Regions from separate parts of the Thalassospira sp. Z349TD_5 genome, predicted to be linked through region 2. Evidence: predicted binding sites of a transcription regulator. Region 2 holds the regulator's gene; each other region holds the start of a gene.
The links. Region 2 encodes PhoB, which activates phosphate uptake and scavenging genes when phosphate is short. Its sites were predicted from a motif close to TNTCATAAAACTGTCA; they were not measured.
Positions count from the first base shown of each region.

Region 1 (3,140 bases), 1.4 Mb from region 2:
CAGTTTAAACAGAACTTGGCGCGCTTCACAACCTGACCGATCGTCTATCCTCGGCTCCCCATTTGCAACCATCACATATCATCAGATACATGCCTGATTACCGATCAACTATCGACGGAAAGACTCAAAAAAACATTAACAATACAGAGGCCTATAGAAGAACCACCTAAAACTACACGCCCCGCCACGCCAGACCAGTCTTTCCGGCCTGTTTTAGACCACAGCACGTCCTCGTCGCCCAAAAGCCAGACAAAGAAAACGGGCGGCCCTGAAAGCCACCCGTTTTGGTAAATCGGCAAACAAACGTCAAAGATGCCGTTAGCTAACCCATGCAATGCGCAGGATGTTGGTTGCACCGGGTGTCCCAAACGGCACACCTGCGGTGATCACCAACGAATCCCCGACCTTGGCGAATTCTTCGCGCTGGGCAACTTCACATGCAATGCCAACCATTTCTGCGAAGTTCGTCGCATCACGGGTAAACACAGCATGCACACCCCAGCACAACGTCATCCGACGTGCTGTCTGGATTTTCGGCGTCAGGCCCAGAATTGGAACTTCCGGGCGCTCACGCGCGGCACGAAGCGACGTCGAACCCGACGTGGTATAGGTCACAACAGCCTTGGCACCAATGGTCCCGGCCACCTGACGGGCAGCAGCACTGATGGCATCAGGGGAATTGTGTTCCGGGTCAGGACGATTGGCATCGCGCAGACGATAATAAAGCTCGTCCTCTTCGACCCGGACCATAATACGGTCCATGATCGAAACGGTCTCAAGCGGATATTTACCCACCGCACTTTCCGCAGACAGCATCACCGCATCCGCACCATCATAAATAGCAGTGGCAACGTCGGAGGCTTCGGCACGGGTCGGGGTCGGGTTTGACACCATCGAGTCAAGCATCTGGGTCGCAACAATCACCGGCTTACCGGCTTCGCGGCAAGCCTTGATGATGCGTTTCTGCAAGATCGGCACGTCTTCTGGCGGGCATTCAACACCAAGGTCGCCACGGGCGACCATGATGATGTCCGACAGATCAACAATCTCGGCAAGGTGCTCAATCGCCTGCGGCTTTTCCAGTTTGGAAACGATGGCCGCACGGCCCTGAATGATTTTGCGGGCTTCGGCAACATCTTCAGGACGCTGAACGAATGACAGCGCCACAAAATCAACGCCCATTTCCAGACCGTAATCAAGATCGATACGGTCTTTTTCGGTCAACGGCGACATCGGCAACATGACGTCAGGCAGGTTAACGCCCTTACGGTTGGACAGCGGCCCACCGGTGATCACGGTACATTCTGCGGATTTATCGTCGCATTTTTCAACACGCATGCGCAGCTTGCCATCATCGAGCAAAAGGTTTGCGCCCGGTTTCAGGGCTGCGTAAACCTCGGGATGCGGCAGGGAAACGCGTTTTTTGTCGCCCGGCTTTTTGTCCATGTCGAATTTGAATGTATCACCAGCCGCAAGCTCGATCTGCTCATCGGCAAAGGTCCCGACGCGAATTTTAGGACCCTGAAGGTCCATCAAAACCCCGATCGGACGGCCGAGCTTGGATTCTACAGCGCGGATAGCTTCGAAACGTTTTTGGTGTTCTGCATGTTCACCATGCGAAAAATTCAGCCGGAAAACATCTACACCTGACTTTACGATCTTCTCCAGCATATCTGGATGAGAGCTCGCTGGCCCCAGGGTTGCGATGATTTTCGCCTTACGTTGACGGCGCATCGGCTAATACCTCTTGTTACTTGGGTTACACATGAGCCCTTCCGCTTCGGCCTGCATCTGCGGCGAGGCGTCAAGGCGTCCTGATCTTTTCTGGGGGTATCCCCTTAATAGTCAATAAGCCCCGCTTTGAACAGGGACTTTTCACTAAATGCCTTTACAAAAATGTGATTTTTCACTGGACAATTACAAGGAGCACCTTCTTAAAAGACCTGATAGCATGCGCAGCGCCGCGTAAATGTGACACGCTGATTAATCTGATACACCTTTGGCAACAGGGCCCCTTTTCATGAGCAAATGGCACCATCGCTTTCTTGGTCTTGCGGCACATATCGCAGACTGGTCAAAGGATCGCAGCACGCAGGTTGGTGCGGTTGTCATCGGCCCCAAAAAGGAAATTCGGGCTGTTGGCTATAACGGTTTTCCGCGCGGTGTCGATGACACAGTCGAACGTCGCCATCAACGCCCGGAAAAATACGCCTATACCGAACATGCCGAACGCAACGCCATTTACAATGCCAGTTATACCGGCACATCGCTTGATGGCTGTGCGCTGTATGTGACGCATTTCCCCTGCTGTGACTGCGCACGTGCGATCATTCAGGCGGGCATCGCCGAAGTTTTTGTCGACAAAAGCAAATTGACCGACGATTTTCTTGAACGTTGGGAACAGGATATGAAAATTTCGACCGAAATGTTCGAGGAATCGGGGGTTGCGGTACAGGTCATTGACGAAGAAGGCGCAACCGAACCCCTGAAATAAAACAGCCTCCCCCTTTACTCCGGGAACGACAGCCCAATATGATGGGCTGCTCTCTTGGGCACGAGCAAAAAACACAAGAAACTGAAACGTCATTTGTTCAATACCTTCAACTGTCTGCGCGTCAGTATTTGTCAGAATTCAGCTCGGTTTTCCGATCTGTTTGCGCTTGCTGGAAACCAGACAAAGGTATAAGGGTTTAAGACCAACAGCACACTAGGGGTTTGGTGCTGTTCCCCTGAACACCGACGCATTTCGTGATGATGCTCAGGAAGCAAGGCTGGATGAACGCAAAAATCGACTTTAGTAAAATCAGTTTTCTGATTGTAGACGGGGATAAGATTTCAGCACAGGTTGTGTATGATACCCTCGCATATCTTGGTGCCAGTCATATTCAGCGGGTTAAGAAGCCCAATGACGCCTTTGACGTGCTACGCCGCGAACAGATTGACATTGTTGTCTGCGAATGGCGGCTACGTGGTATGGACGGACTGGAATTCCTCGATGTCATGCGCAATTCGACCAACTCACCAAACCGCTTTATCCCCGTGATCATGCTGACCGCACATTCCGAAATGAAGTATGTGACGACAGCACGCGATCTTGGAATTACAGAATTTCTTGCAAAACCCTTCAATGCCAAGGCACT
Region 1 is NZ_CM149654.1:2,518,711-2,521,850, forward strand. Features, by position in the region: gene pyk (pyruvate kinase) at 319-1,734, opposite strand; gene AC0VXT_RS11565 (deoxycytidylate deaminase) at 2,021-2,494, shown strand; gene AC0VXT_RS11570 (response regulator) at 2,776-3,140, shown strand, end outside.
Region 1: the regulator PhoB is predicted to act here: its motif matches at 1,887-1,902, upstream of AC0VXT_RS11565 (deoxycytidylate deaminase).

Region 2 (3,140 bases):
GCTGATCGGGCGCTATTTGTTGCCGCGCCTGTTTCGCTATATCGCGCTTCTTAAAAACCCGGAACTGTTTGCCATTGGCACATTGTTTGTGGTGCTGGCCGCCAGCACGCTCACCGAAGTTGCCGGACTTTCGATGGCGCTTGGTGCGTTCATCGCCGGTGTGATGTTGGCTGAGACCGAATTTCGTCATCAGATCGAGGCCGATATCACCCCGTTTCGCGGTGTTTTCCTGTCGCTGTTTTTCATGTCGGTGGGCATGTCGGTCAATGCCGATATTGTGTTTACCCAGTTTGGCACCATTGTGCTTTGGCTGATTGCGCTGATTGGGACAAAGACCGCCCTTTTGTTCGTTCTGGCATTAATGGCCCGCTTTGAAAAAGGGTCGGCGTTGCGTGTTGGCATGAGTTTGGCCGCAGGCGGCGAGTTTGCCTTTGTCATGCTGGCGCTGGCCGCACAAAATGGGGCGATTGCGCCCGACCTTGTCGCGGTGATGATCCCGGTGGTGGCGCTTTCGATGGCGCTGACCCCGACATTGATGACCGTCGGGCAACGCATTGAAGAAAAGCTCCATCCCAAAGAAGACGACCAGCTTGGCCCGATTGAAGCCGAAACCGACGGGTTCCAGCAGCATGTTCTGGTCATCGGGTGCGGACGTGTCGGGCGGGTTTTGGCGAGATTGTTAAAAACCCGCAACATTCCCTATGTGGTTATTGATAGCGACGCCTTGCAGGTTTCGCGCGGGCGGGCCGAAGGATTGCCGGTGTATTTTGCCGATGGGTCACGACCGGAAACATTCCGGGCTGCACACACTGACGAAGCAAAAATTGCGGTCGTTGCCCTGGGGAACCCGCATGCGACCGAAAAAGCCGTTGCCCTGCTCCGTCATTACTATCCGCATTTAAAAATCTTTGCCCGCGCACAGGACATTACCCATATCGGGCCACTGTCGCGCAGTGGCGCGGATGCCGCCATTCCAGAGGTGCTTGAAACCGGGTTGCGGCTTTCAGATCATGTGTTGGCGGCCTGTGATGTACCGCAAGAAGAAATTGATGCGGAAATCGCCAAGTTCCGGCGCGCAGACATGTTGTTGATGAATGAGCTGGCGCCGCGCACGCAGCGGCGTAAGGCCGAAACGGCAGGCTCAGCTAAGCCTGCGTCTGGCTCTGGCCCCAAAACACCAAAAGCCAAAAAAGACGCCAAATAAACCAAAACCCCCACGCAAAACGCGATGGGGGTTTCTATCTTCAGGTCGCCAAATCAGGTTTGGGTGAACTACGCAGCGGTTTCTGAATCCAGTGCATAGCCCGCCGCACGCACGGTGCGGATGATGTCGCGGGTCCCTTTGACGTCATTAAGCGCCTTACGCAGACGGCGAATATGGACATCAACTGTGCGGGTTTCGACATAAATGTTCGGGCCCCAGACCGCGTTAAGCAGTTGTTCGCGCGAGAAAACCCGACCCGGATGCTCAAGGAAATAACGCAGCAGACGGAATTCCGTCGGACCCAGATGGATGGCCTTGCCATTGCGGCTGACACGGTGGGCGGCGAGATCCATTTCGATATCGGAATAGATCAACTGCCCTTGTGGTTGCGCCGGACCGGATCGGCGCAACAGCGCACGAATACGGGCCAGCAATTCGCCAATGGCAAACGGCTTGGTGACATAATCATCGGCCCCGGTATCAAGGCCGCGAATGCGATCGCCTTCTTCACCGCGCGCGGTCACCATGATCACCGGCACATCGCGGCTTTCAGGTTTGCGGCGGATCTGACGGCAGACCTCAATCCCCGACATGACCGGCAACATCCAGTCCAAAAGGACCAGATCAACATGGGTTTCGGCCATGATTTTCAACGCTTCGTCACCGTCCCCGGCTTCGACAACCTGCATCCCCTCACGTTCGAGGTTGTAGCGCAACATGGTCACGATTGCGGCTTCGTCCTCGACGATTAGAACCGTTGGGTCCATCTTCTTATGCTCCAGTGTCACTCATTCGGTTCGACAACAGCAAAGTTTGCTGCATCGTTTTTTGGCCGACCATCTGTCGGCAGGTCTTCGCCTTTGATCCGATAGTAAATCGTCTCGGCGATATTGGTCGCATGGTCGCCAATCCGTTCGATGTTTTTGGCAATGAACAGCATGTGCGTCGATGCGGTAATGTTGCGCGGGTCTTCCATCATGTAGGTCAGCAATTCGCGGAACAGCGAATTGTACATGTCATCGACTTCCTGATCGCGGGCCCAGACACGCTGTGCCTTTTCCGCATCGCCTTCGATATAGGCATCGAGAACGTCCTTGATGATTTCCTGCGCCAGACGCGCCATGTTCGGGATGACCTGAACCGGGCGGATCGGCGGAATCTGGTTTAGGACCTGGGCGCGCTTGGCGATGTTTTTCGCAAGATCGCCAATCCGTTCCAGATCGTTCGACAGTTTCAGGGTTGTCACCACCTGACGCAGGTCGTCTGCCATCGGCTGACGCAGGGCCAGAAGACGGACAGCAAAATCCTGAACTTCCTGTTCAAGTGCATCAATACGGTGATCCGACAGAATGACCTTTTCGGCCAGTTCGGAATCACGTTTGACGATGGATCGGATCGCAGAGATCAGCTGGCTTTCCGCAAGCCCGCCCATCTGCGAGATGATGTTGTTCAGACGGGTCAGTTCCTCGTCGAACGAACTCACGATATGTGTTTTTTCGTCAGCCATTTAAATCACTCTCCTGCGGGCGCTTAACCGAAGCGGCCGGTGATGTAACCCTTGGTGCGTTCGTCTTTTGGGTTGGTGAAAATCTGATCGGTTTCGCCAACTTCAACCAACTTCCCAAGATGGAAGAAAGCCGTGCGTTGCGACACACGTGCAGCCTGCTGCATGGAGTGGGTCACAATCACGATCGTGTAGTTCGAACGCAATTCATCAATCAATTCTTCGACCTTGGCGGTCGCAATCGGATCAAGTGCCGAGCACGGCTCATCCATCAGGATGACTTCCGGGCTGACGGCAACCGCGCGTGCGATGCACAGGCGCTGCTGCTGCCCACCGGAAAGACCGGTTGCAGGCGACTGAAGACGATCTTTGACTTCCTTAAGCAAACCCGCACGTTCAAGCGAGGTCATCACAATTTGATCAAGCTCATCG
Region 2 is NZ_CM149654.1:3,871,919-3,875,058, forward strand. Features, by position in the region: gene AC0VXT_RS17865 (cation:proton antiporter domain-containing protein) at 1-1,204, shown strand, start outside; gene phoB (phosphate regulon transcriptional regulator PhoB) at 1,273-1,971, opposite strand; gene phoU (phosphate signaling complex protein PhoU) at 1,989-2,711, opposite strand; gene pstB (phosphate ABC transporter ATP-binding protein PstB) at 2,735-3,140, opposite strand, start outside.

Region 3 (3,140 bases), 1.1 Mb from region 2:
GTCATTGACCGGCGCCTTTAATTTTCTGACAGATGCAAGGATGCCGGTTTCAACCCCTTTTACAAAGCGTCAGCGCATATTAAATACAGAAAACGGGGCTTTACCCACGATTAGCCGTACCATATGGTCGCAAATTGAGGCTGAACCCCTATGTATGCTTGCCATCCAATAACAAGAAACGAGGCGTCCCTATGTATAAACTGATTGCTTTTGACGGCGATGATACCCTGTGGCACAACGAGCCGCTTTTCCGTCAGGCCCATATCGAACTGCGCGAGATGCTGGGGCATTATGTGCCCGCCGATCAGGTTGATGATCGCCTGTATCAGGCCGAACTGGCCAATCTTTCGATCTATGGCTATGGCGTGACCGGGTTTACCCTGTCGATGATTGAAACCGCGATTGAGCTTTCAGATCGCAAGATCAGTGCCGAAGACATTCACAGGCTGGCCGAAATCGGAAAATCGATGCTGCGTGCGCCGACCCGGATTATTGACGGGGCCGAGACCGTTCTCAAACGCTATGCCGATGATCCCGATTACAAGGTTGTGCTGATCACCAAGGGTGATCTGATTGCCCAGCAGCTTAAAATCGACCGGTCCGGGTTTGAAGACCTGTTTGACGGGATCGAGATCGTCTCGGAAAAAGATCCGCTGACCTATCGCAATATCTTTGGCCGCTATGGTGTCGAGCCACAAGAAGCCGTCATGATCGGCAACTCGATGAAATCCGATATCCTGCCGGTACTTGCGTCGGGCGGGGCCGCGATCCACATCCCTTATGAAATCACATGGGTGCATGAAATGGTCGATCAGACCGAAATCGACAACGACCAGTTTGTCACGGTCGAAACCATTGCCGATGTCCCTGATGTGATCGCCAAACTTGAACAGCACAGCAAAGCCGGGAGTATGGAGAATGTCTGATTGCGCAGGCTCGGAAATGTCAACAGAAGCCTCCCTTGCCAATGGTCCGGCGGCCGACCTTGATCCGCAGACCAAGCTTGAACTCGAAGCGGCGGCCTTTCGCGGGCTTGTGACGCATCTTCAGGACCGCAAGGATGTTCAAAACATTGATCTGATGAATTTGGCCGGTTTTTGCCGTAACTGTTTGGCAAAATGGTATCTGGCGGCGGCGCGCGAAAAGGGTGTTTCCATGGATTATGATGGTGCGCGCGAAGTCGTCTATGGCATGACCTATGACGCATGGAAAGACAGCCATCAGGCCCCGGCATCGGACACGCAGAAACAGACGTTTCAGGATACCGCCCATCTGCACGCCAAAATTCCCGGTGCAAAATAAGGCCGCCAAATAAGCAAGTAGGGAGACGACGTTCCCATGACCGACACACGCCCCGATCCTGCAACCGGTTCTGGCAATATCGCCGTTCATGCCCGGATTGAAGGCCGCGTACAGGGCGTTTGGTATCGTGCCTGGACGGTGGAGCAGGCGACAAAGCGCGACCTGACCGGCTGGGTGCGCAATCGAAACGATGGCACAGTGGAGGCCGTATTCTGTGGCTCGGTTGATGCTGTGCGGTCAATGGTTGCCGCCTGCCATGAAGGCCCCACTCATGCGCGGGTTGATCGCATTCACGAGGAACCGGCACTTGAAGACGGGTTCACGTCGTTTGAAAAGCGTTCAACCGCATGAAACCCGCATGACAATTGCCGCGTGGCGGTTTTATCAAAATGTCATAAATGCCTTTTTCCGAGTGATTTTGGAAAAAGGCTTTTTCTTTGCCGCACTGCAATGGCATGCTGCTTAAATCCTGTCTGTATGGTCAGCTTCCAATGGGCGGGAAATCAACAGGGAGACTAAAATGACACTTATTGCAAAATCCTTCGGTGTGGCCGCCATCATGGCGACCAGTGCGCTTTGCGCATTTGGCGCAAGTGCGCAGGAACCAGCCCAGAATGATGGCCTGAACGGCACGCTTTGGCTTCAGACATCGGTTGAATATAAAACCACGGCAATGTCTGTTTATGCGGGTGCGACCCGTCTTCTGCCTGCCGCCATCGGCGATCACAGCTGGACCGCCGCCCTTGAGCAGGACGGTAATTTCATGGCCAAAAAACCGGCTGTGATTTTGGATGTTGATGAAACGGTTCTTGATAATTCGGCTTATCAGAGCTGGGTTGTGACTGAAGACACGCATTATAGCTCCAAAACCTGGGCGGCATTTGTGAATGATGCGATTTCAACCCCGACCCCGGGGGCGCTTGAATTCACCAAGGCAGCAGCAGCCAAGGGCGTTGAAGTGTTTTACGTGTCCAACCGTAAGGCCCCGGAAGAAGCCGCAACCATCAAGAACTTGCAGGAATACGGCTTCCCGTTTGCTGATGAAAAACACGTCATGCTGCGCGGTGAAATCGAAACATGGGGATCGGCCAAGGCCCCGCGCCGTCAGGCGGTTGCCGACGATTACCGTGTGATCATGTTGTTTGGGGATAACTTTGGTGACTTCACCGATGATATCGATGGCTCCATTGATGAACGTCTTGAGGTCATGGACAAATACGCGACCTATTGGGGCGAACGCTGGTTCATGTTGCCAAACCCAAGCTACGGCTCATGGGAATCAGCCGCCTTTGGCAATGACTGGAAAAAGTCACCAGAAGCCCGCCGTCAGGACAAGCTCGACAGCATGTCCCCCTGGGCAGGCCCGGCTGAATAAGCCAGCGGTTTAGAACCGATGTTATCAAGGGCGTCCGATGGTTCGGGCGCCCTTTTTGTTTGGCGATATGTGGGGTTCATTTTTGGGTGGCAAGGGTGATAGGGTTTTATCGCCCAACGCGAACCCCGCTTTATGCTGGATGCCATGAAAAGCTCGCCTGTCCCCGATTATCGTGACCGTATCCCGCTTGCCGTGGGAACGATCATTTTTACGGTTTTCGCCCTGTCATTGGGCGATGCGCTGATCAAGCAATCAAGCAGCACCTTTGTGATCTGGCAGATTTTTGTCATCCGCTCGGCCATCGCCATTCCGTTTCTGGTCGGCTATCTGGTGATCCGGTCGCCTGCATCCTTGCGCCTTGGGGATGCGGTGGGCTGGACCATCTTGCGCAGTCTTTTGCTGGTCGTGATGTGGATCAGCTACTACCTTTCGCTGCCACATCTGACCCTGTCTGTCGCTGCTG
Region 3 is NZ_CM149654.1:2,802,008-2,805,147, reverse strand. Features, by position in the region: gene AC0VXT_RS12920 (HAD family hydrolase) at 192-926, shown strand; gene AC0VXT_RS12915 (DUF1244 domain-containing protein) at 919-1,302, shown strand; gene AC0VXT_RS12910 (acylphosphatase) at 1,339-1,653, shown strand; gene AC0VXT_RS12905 (5'-nucleotidase, lipoprotein e(P4) family) at 1,823-2,677, shown strand; gene AC0VXT_RS12900 (DMT family transporter) at 2,822-3,140, shown strand, end outside.
Region 3: the regulator PhoB is predicted to act here: its motif matches at 1,682-1,697, upstream of AC0VXT_RS12905 (5'-nucleotidase, lipoprotein e(P4) family).

Region 4 (3,140 bases), 980 kb from region 2:
CAGTCGCCATCAGGTTGGTTTCATGGTTCGCATTACGAACGGTCTTAAAGCAATCTTTCGGGTCAACGCCGTTCTGTGCAAAGACATAATAAGACGGCACGAGGAAGCCCGAAGTCGAGTTCGGATCGCCAATACCAAAGTTCAGTGAACCATCGCATTTAAGCATGTCGGCAAGCGTGTTGAGCTTGTCGTTATCGGCCTGCGTGATGATGTGGGAATAATACCCGTTCGTGCCATCGCTTTTGGACGTCTGAACGAAGACTTCACCGCCTGCACGGTCAACAGCTTCCATTGCGGATTTGTTACCAAACCAGCCAACGTGAACCTTACCAAAACGCATGCCTTCGATGATACCGGCATAATCCGGGGCAAAGAATGCGTTGACTTTTTTGCCAAGCACTTCTTCCATATCATCGATCATCGGCTGCCACTGAGCTTTCAGGTTGGAACTCGACTCAGTCGAGATAAAACCAAAAACGATGGTCTCCGGATCATTTTCAAGCGGTTTGAAGTCAACATCGGCCTGGGCGAAGCCCGAAGCAAGCATGCTTGCTGCAAGTGCAACAGACGCAATTGTTTTACGGATCATAAGAAGTCCCCTGTCATATTTGATTTAGACATGAATTCAAAAAGGTAAGGCAGTTCACATCAGTGACCCGGCTAGCTTGTCGCCACAGCCAGATCCTTTTTCGCAACCGGCTCGGCCACGGGCTTTGCCGTGTCATCAGAACCATCTGCAAAAAGCTCGGAAGAATATTCACCATAGAGTTCTTGGAGGAACGCCGGTGTCAGTTGGCTTGACGGTCCGTCAAACACAACTTCACCATCGCGCATGGCGATGGTCCGTTTGCAATAATCCTTGGCGTAATCGACCTGATGAAGAGATACGATCACAGTCACGTTGTCTTCGCGGTTTACGCGATCAAGCGTGTTCATCACCTTGCGCGATGATGCCGGATCAAGCGACGCAATCGGTTCGTCAGCCAGAATAAGGCGTGCACCCTGTGTAATCGTGCGTGCAATTGCCGCACGCTGTTGCTGACCACCGGAAAGATGGCGGGCTTTTTTAGTGGCATGACCATCGATGCCAACACGGGCCAAGGCACTCATGGCGCGCATGCGTTCGGATTTTGTAAACATGCACAACGACCCGCGCCATGCTGGCACGCGTCCCAGCATCCCCATCAGAACGTTGGTCAAAACCGTCAAGCGGCTCACAAGGTTGAATTGCTGGAAGATCACACCGATGTCGGCACGCACTTTGCGCGCACCACGGGAAATCTTGCCATTTTCCTGAATGGTCTCGCCAAAGACGGAAATCTTTCCACCGTCACGGTCCCCGCGCAGCAAACCGGCAATATGGCGAATAAGAGTGGATTTTCCCGAACCGGATGCGCCAATCAGCGCCACCATTTCACCTTCCCGAACCTGGAGCCTGACATTATTCAGAGCACACTTGTCACGGGAAAAGCTTTTGTTCAGTCCGGATATATCTACAACCAGCATCAAAGATTCGCCTGCATATGTTTCGCTGGAAGCTGAACCTACGCATGAACGGCGACTCTATGGTGACACTGATGTTACAGTTCGATGATTACGGGGGGCCAATTCCCCCAACAACAATTAAACTTGTCTATACATCAAGTAATTTTGAAATTAAAAATCAGCCATTAAAAAATGGACACTGTCATATTCGTATCTCTGCGCGAATGTGAACATAGAAAATTGCAGAGTACAAAAATAATGACCTGAACAAACCACGTAAGCATAAATAAAATTCACATTCCTGCTGCAAACATGACTGACTTCTACAATCTATTGATTGCATCCATGACGTCTTCTTCAACTTCCATGCCGTCGACTTCGGCTTTCAGTCTAATGGACTTACCGCGCCGCCCCGGAAGTCGTACACCTTCTTCGGCGGCAATTTCATTGGCAATGCTGGCAAGGTGATCTGCAATATCGGGCCCACCGGTTGCTACTGGATCAATGGCAATGATCATTTGTCCCAATGCAGGTGGCTTGCCCTTATCATCAAACAGCGATGATGACTGATGACCAAACTGTGCACCGGTAAGGCCCGCTGCCAAAAGTTCAACCATCATGGCAAGTGCCGCACCCTTTACCCCGCCAGCAGGAACCATGGTGCCCTCAAGGGCCTTCGCCGCATCGGTTGTCGGATTGCCATCTGTATCGACCGCCCAATCATGGGGAATTGAAACACCCTTTTGTTTGGCCGCCATGATCTTGCCGCGCGCGACTTTGGACAAGGCAAGGTCAATCACAATCGGGGCACCAGCATTTCCAACCGGCACACCAAAAGCAATCGGGTTGGTTCCAAACATTGGGCGACGCCCACCCCATGCCGCCATCGCAGCCGGCGCATTGGCAAACATCATCGCCGCCAGACCCTGCTCGGCCAGTCGTTCAACCGTCAGCCCCATAACACCCGCATGATGTGATTTATGGATCGATGCAATCGCAATACCCTGACGACGTGCCATTTCGGGTAGGTGTGCGACCATCAAATCCAATGCCGGATAGGCAAAACCAAACTGCGCATCAATCAGCAAGACACCCGGTGTCGGCATTTGCATTGTCGGTGTGGCAAAGCCATCAACCTTGCCAGCAAGTGACTGAGCGCAATAGGCAGGCACACGACGAAATCCATGCCCGCCCTGCCCGGATGCCTCGGCGGCTACCAGTGCTGTTGCGACGGATGCTGCGTTGTCTTTACTGACCTTTGATCGGATCAATGTATCACTGACGAGCGCATGCGCATCGGACAGGGAGATTTTCATAATGAGGTGACCTTGGACTTGGATGTTCTGTCATGATCGGCAGGATCCATATCATAGCCAAATCCATCCATAGTGCGCAAAAGCGTTTTTCATTTCAGTATATGGATGATGACGATGAAGGTTGGGCCTTGCGCTAAAATATTGCCTTAAACATATGCGACTGTGTCACTGAGAATAGGGAACAGTCTGGCCATACGTGTGCGGTATCGGCCGGGACAGAGATAAAAACGGAAAATCATCATGCTTACTGTCAAATCGACGACGCTTTCTTCCTTTGCTATGGCAAGTGCCCTGTTGCTGGCAGCCTGCAACACCACCAGCAAATCCGAACAGCCCGAA
Region 4 is NZ_CM149654.1:256,681-259,820, reverse strand. Features, by position in the region: gene phnD (phosphonate ABC transporter substrate-binding protein) at 1-589, opposite strand, end outside; gene phnC (phosphonate ABC transporter ATP-binding protein) at 661-1,506, opposite strand; gene AC0VXT_RS01170 (Ldh family oxidoreductase) at 1,809-2,801, opposite strand; gene AC0VXT_RS01165 (META domain-containing protein) at 3,042-3,140, shown strand, end outside.
Region 4: the regulator PhoB is predicted to act here: its motif matches at 1,581-1,596, upstream of phnC (phosphonate ABC transporter ATP-binding protein).